2 linked regions of the Marinomonas mediterranea MMB-1 genome follow. Each later gene encodes a partner of the first gene's protein in a complex. Links are inferred from orthologs where the notes say so. Each region holds a gene or a part of one and is shown in the gene's direction. Other genes may lie near its edges.

The links. Proteins that work in one complex are often made in the same cells at the same time.
Region 2: the proteins of MARME_RS05205 (region 1) and pabB are in contact, whole or in part, in a solved structure (PDB 8RP0), measured with the Escherichia coli proteins. The link is inferred for Marinomonas mediterranea MMB-1 from one-to-one orthologs.

The regions. Positions count from the first base shown.
Region 1 is NC_015276.1:1,153,731-1,156,751, forward strand. What follows is about bases 50-2,997. They hold MARME_RS05205 (anthranilate synthase component II), read left to right. Parts: upstream 50-1,208; coding sequence 1,209-1,787; downstream 1,788-2,997. Other genes in these bases: MARME_RS05200 (mechanosensitive ion channel family protein), read right to left, coding at 50-732; trpD (anthranilate phosphoribosyltransferase), read left to right, coding at 1,801-2,838; trpC (indole-3-glycerol phosphate synthase TrpC), read left to right, coding at 2,866-2,997. Outside these bases: more of MARME_RS05200, read right to left, coding at 1-49; more of trpC, read left to right, coding at 2,998-3,021. UniProt on the Escherichia coli protein: Part of a heterodimeric complex that catalyzes the two-step biosynthesis of 4-amino-4-deoxychorismate (ADC), a precursor of p-aminobenzoate (PABA) and tetrahydrofolate.
Region 2 is NC_015276.1:3,385,880-3,388,805, forward strand. Bases 4-2,856 are described here. They hold pabB (aminodeoxychorismate synthase component I), read left to right. Parts: upstream 4-656; coding sequence 657-2,057; downstream 2,058-2,856. Other genes in these bases: MARME_RS15475 (alpha/beta fold hydrolase), read right to left, coding at 4-589; MARME_RS15485 (NUDIX hydrolase), read left to right, coding at 2,061-2,741; MARME_RS15490 (LysR family transcriptional regulator), read right to left, coding at 2,793-2,856. Also shown: more of MARME_RS15475, read right to left, coding at 1-3; more of MARME_RS15490, read right to left, coding at 2,857-2,926. UniProt on the Escherichia coli protein: Part of a heterodimeric complex that catalyzes the two-step biosynthesis of 4-amino-4-deoxychorismate (ADC), a precursor of p-aminobenzoate (PABA) and tetrahydrofolate.

The DNA.
Region 1 (3,021 bases):
CGAAAAAGTGGCGTTCGGAACATATAGGGGGCGTTTGTCAAAGGTTCGAATGCGAGTCTGCCTCCAGCCAATATTTTCAACGGTGCCTTCAATATCTTGGTCCGGGGAGCGAACCCAGTCTCCGACAGCAAAAGGCCTGTCTAAATATATCATTAGACCACCAAAGAAATTTGCGAGTAAATCTTTTGCTGCAAAGCCGACCGCTATACCACCTACGCCACCAAATGCGAGTACCCCCGACATACTATAACCAAGCGATTGCATAACGATCAGGATGCCGATAATAACGACAGACGCTCTAAGTAGCTTGCTTACCGCGCTTGCTGTCGTGATATCAACGGTCTTTTTGACTTTATCAGGTGACGTTAGGATGTGTTCAACGCCCTTGATGCAGCGCCATAAAAACCAAGACATTAGGGCTATGATGCCGACTTCGCGGCATAATGAGATGATGTCGTGAATACGATCGTCAAATTTCGTACGAAATATTTCGGCGATAATGATCAAGCCGATAAGCCAGATAAAGGCAATAAGCGGACGTCGCGCGGCCTTAATGAGAATATGGTCCCATGGTGTTTTTGTCTTGGATAATTGCAATTCCAATCGTTTCAATGTCCGTTTTACAATGTAGCTGGTAAGAAACGTAGTAAACGAGACAATGCATAATTGAATGGCCCAGTGCATCTGGGTGTTTCCTAAACCGAGGTACGCCTGTAAGTCCTGCCAGTTCATTTTTTAGCCTTATTTTTAGACGGATGACACTGCATTAGTATAAGAAAAGATCTTATCATTTTTTGGACGCTAATATTCAAGTTACCGATAGGGTCTATTCGGTAGAAGACAGTGATTAATTGAGCGTGTAGAATGCTTTTCTTTTGTTATTAGCCTAGAAGAGGCGCGAACAAGTTCACTGAATTCAGCGTGTGAGTATTTCTTCTCTATTCGAGGTAGGCTTTGCGGTCCAATATTGAATGTATTGGTAAAAAAGTTAACAAGAATAAAGGGAGCGCAGGTTTGACTCGAAATACACACTGCCTTTGGGGCTTTCAGATAAACCGTTTATTTTTTAAGAGTGATTAAAGGTATTAACAATCCTGCCCACTCTCGCGTTACTAGACCGTTTCTCTGCTAAGACTGAATCCTATAAGACTTATTCGCACTTTCCTAATGGCTTAATTTTTATCAACATGAGTGAACGAACCGTTTATATGCTATTGATGATTGATAACTTTGACTCCTTTACCTATAACTTGGTTCAATATTTTAGGGAGTTAGGTGAAACTGTTGAGGTGTACCGAAATGACAGTATTTCACTCAAGGAAATTGAGCAGTTGAATCCGACGCATATTGTTATCTCACCAGGGCCGTGTACGCCCAACGAGGCGGGTATCTCTTTGGAGGTCATTGAGCACTTTGCAGGTAAAAAGCCGATATTGGGTATTTGCTTAGGCCACCAAAGTATAGGTCAGGTCTTTGGTGGAACGGTAATTCGTGCTAAAACAGTAATGCATGGTAAAACGTCCCCAATACTGCACAACGATAGCTCAGTATTTCGTGGTTTACCCAGCCCATTCACAGCAACACGATATCACTCCCTTGTTATTGATAGCGCGGCTTTATCTGATTGCTTAGAAATAACGGCTTGGACAGAAGATGAGAATGGTGTGCTGGATGAGATTATGGGGATTCAGCATAAAGAATTTGATATTGAGGGTGTACAATTTCACCCTGAATCTATTTTAACAGAGCATGGTCATGCGTTGTTGGCCAACTTTCTTAAGCGTTAGGAGTAGAAAGCGAGTGGATATACGAAACGCCATTGCGAAAGTCGTCGAGCGACAAAACTTAACTGGTGAAGAAATGATGACCGTTATGACGCAAGTCATGACAGGGCAGGCAACGCCTGCTCAGATAGGTGGATTTCTTATTGCTCTTCGTATGAAAGGGGAAACGGTTGCTGAAATTACCGCTGCGGCTAGAGTAATGCGACAATTGTCTACGAAAGTCGAGCTTAATCAGGATCATGTCGTTGATACTTGTGGAACAGGCGGCGACGGCAGCAAATTATTTAATGTTTCGACGGCCTCTGCTTTTGTCGTTGCTGCGGCAGGCGGTAAAGTTGCTAAGCATGGTGGGCGTTCTGTTTCGTCGAAATCGGGCAGTGCTGATCTATTGGAGCAAGCTGGAATTTATCTTGGCCTAAGCGCTGAAGAAGTCAGCCGTTGTGTAGAAGAAATTGGGTTGGGTTTCATGTTTGCGCCTAACCACCATTCTGCCATGAGGCACGCTGTAGGGCCACGTAAGGAAATGGCAACAAGAACCCTGTTTAACTTGCTGGGGCCTTTGACAAATCCTGCCGGTGCAAAAGCTCAAGTGATGGGCGTTTTTGGCAAGCAATGGGTTCGACCAATTGCAGAAGTGCTAAAAGAACTTGGCAGTGAGCACGTTATGGTTGTGCACTCAGAAGATGGCTTGGACGAGATTAGTATTGCTGCTCCCACTTTTGTAGCCGAACTTAAAGACGGTGAAATTACCGAGTACACGATCACCCCAGAACAATTTAACCTCGAACTTCAATCATTAGAGCCGATAATGGCATTTAATGCGGAAGAAAGCCTAGTGTTGGTGAAATCGGCGCTGGAAGGAAAAGGAAAAGTGAATCCGGCACGTGATATTGTTGCATTGAATGCAGGTGCTGCGATTTACGTTTCTGGTGTCGCGGATACATTAGCAGAAGGCGTTGCTATAGCTGAAGACGTAATTGGCGGAGGGTTAGCCAAAGTAAAACTGTCTGAGCTTGCGAGTTTTACTCGTTGCTTTAAAAAAGTGGAAAAATAATATTTTATATCGGTTAGAGAACACACTATGCAAGTTGACACACCTACAATTTTAAGAAAGATTATTGCTCGCAAGTACGAAGAAATTGAAGAGCGCCAACAGCGTACTCCTTTGTCTAATCTTGAAATCGCGGTCACAGCGGCAAATGCCCATAATAAACCTCGTGGATTTGCGAAAGCCATG
Region 2 (2,926 bases), 2.2 Mb from region 1 along the record:
GTCTATGTGCCAACCTAGATTGAGTCGTGGCCTCTGCTACAGGGTGTTTTCTACGGTTGGGCGCTACGCTATTCATAAAAAGAGCGACACCTTGTTCAACGTCGCCCGTTTTTCTGATGACCGTTGACGCTTCTCGATAACGCTCACGGACAATAGCAAGTGTAGCAAGGTCTTCTCTATCTAGGGACGCTGGTTCAAGCAAAGCCATTTTAGAGGGTACTTTGCGCTGCTCTTTACGCAACTGATTCAATCGCAGGCCAACAAGCCCACCGAGTGAATACCCGACTAGATCAAATACATCCCATTCCAATGACATCAATAATGCATTTATTTCCAACGCCAATGAGTCAATGGATACTGGCTTTTCTTTTTTTTCAAGGAAGTAACTTTCTCCCATACCGGTTAAGTCTGGTAATAAAATCCATCGCCAGTAATTCAAGTGCTCTAAAATTGGCAAATAAGTAATGTCAGCCCCAACACCTGCTCCATGTAGCATTAAACACGACGCCTTGGTCTTACTATCAGGGTTATAGACTAGCCGATAACGCAATGTCACATTTTCTAGATTAAGATAATTGATCTCTGACACTTTAAATTTCCTCATAACCCCCCATTCAATAAAGGGAATTAAATTTGAATTTGTAAACGGTTGAATTATGTCAGAAATAAAACTGATAAGCCTACCTTATCAGTCATCGCTGGTTGAGCTTTTTGCTCACTATCGCGATCTACCAATGCCCATTTTGCTAGACAGCAATCATGAGTCGTTTAGCGATACTAGGTACGATATGATCGTCGCCGACCCAATCGCGATGATCACAGCTAAACAGGAAGAAACCAAGTTAATTTGGCGGGATTCACCGATTTACAATATAGGAAACCACCAAAACCCACTCGATATTTTAGATGAGATTATGGCGCATAATGTCGAGGAAATTTGGGCAAAAAATGCGCCGAAAGACATCCCATTTACAGGCGGTTTAATGGGCTACTACGGGTATGAAACTGGGCAGTATGTTGAAACTCTGCCTAACAGTGGAATTGACGATATTCTCTTACCAGATCTATCCATCGGCCTGTATGGTTGGGCTTTGATTACCGATCATCAAAAGCTCGAAACCTATTTAATGATGACGCCTTGGTGCTTGGATGAACAAGAAGATCTGCTAGAGCGATTTAAACTAAGCGAAAATATTGAACCTTTGTCTTTTAAGCTGAGCGGCCACTTTACGTCTAACATGACGGAAGAAGAGTATTCGGAGAAGTTTCGTAAAGTTCAAGACTACATTCAGGCAGGTGATTGCTATCAGGTAAACCTAGCTCAGCGCTTTTCAGCTCGTTATAAAGGCGATACCTATCAAGCGTACAGGGCACTCAGAACGTCCGTACCAACGCCCTTTTCGGCGTATATCGAGCTAGGAACCGGAGCCGCTATCTTATCGCACTCTCCTGAACGTTTTTTGAAGTGTGATAGAGGCCGAGTTGAGTCTAAACCGATTAAAGGCACACGCCCAAGAGGAGCAACACCGGAAGAAGATCGATCTCTGGCGGAAGAGTTGTTAAATGCAACCAAAGATCGCGCAGAAAATCTAATGATCGTCGATCTACTTCGTAACGACTTAGGGCGAAGCTGTGTTACAGGTTCAGTCAGTGTCCCCAAACTGTTTGCGTTAGAGAGCTACGCAAACGTGCACCACCTTGTATCAACAGTCGAAGGTAAAATCGAAAAAACACAGGATCATATAAAAGTTTTTCACCAAAGCTTTCCTGGTGGATCGATTACCGGCGCGCCGAAAATAAGATCAATGGAAATCATTGATGAATTAGAGCCTCATGTCAGAAGCGCTTATTGCGGCTCAATTGGCTATTTCAGTAACAATGGTCAAATGGATTCAAATATTGCGATTAGGACGATGGTTGCCGATGGCCGTTTTATTCACTGCTGGGCAGGCGGCGGACTGGTTGCTGACTCTGTTTGTGAAGAAGAATATCAAGAAACCTTTACTAAAGTTGGAAAATTGACTCATACTTTAGAACAAGGTTTCTTGGAGAAGTAGAAAGTGACTGATGTAGAGCATTTTTTAGAATCCCCTCCTCTTGATGTCGATATCGAGGACATTCGTACGGCGCTCAACGTAGGTAATACTCACTTTAAAATTCAAAAAGACGAAGAGCGCATTGAAATGCTCGCGCACTATTCGGACAAATATGGAATCAGTTCAGAAAAAGTGGCTTTGCGTGCGGCAGCCGTTTTGATTCCTATTCGTCAAGATGAAGCAAGCAACAACTTAGAAGTATTGTTGACTCAACGAGCACTCCACATGCGCAACCATCCAGGTCAAATTGCTTTTCCTGGTGGGAAGCATGACCCTGAAGATTCAAGCATTCAATATACGGCGCTTAGAGAAACGCTTGAAGAAGTCGGTTTAGCACCTGATTGTTTCGACCTACTTGGCGAACTTGGAGAGTATTGCTCCATATCTGGCTTTTGCATCAAACCCATTGTTGCCGAAATGACTCGCCAAAGTGAGCTCAGCTTAAGCAAAGATGAAGTTGAGAGCGTTCATTGGGTCCCATTGTCGTACCTTTTGGACCCAAGAAACTACCGCTACAAAGAAAAGAAAATAGGCAGTGTTACGCGAGGATATTTCGAAGTCGAATATAAAAAGATCCGAATATGGGGTGTGACAGCAGGCATATTGCACGGACTCTATCACACACTAAACCACGCTAGAAAATAATCGCCTTACCTTACTAATAAGCCTATCTAAGCGTCCTCGCTAGTCGGTCTACTAAGCCGATTTTTTCTCAACTTGCAGTTCATCCAAACAAGCCTGCCGACTCCAAATAGTTAAGAAACGTTCATAACATTTCTCCAACTCTCGTACGTGATCAAATAATAACTTTCCAGCAGGTGTTAACTCTG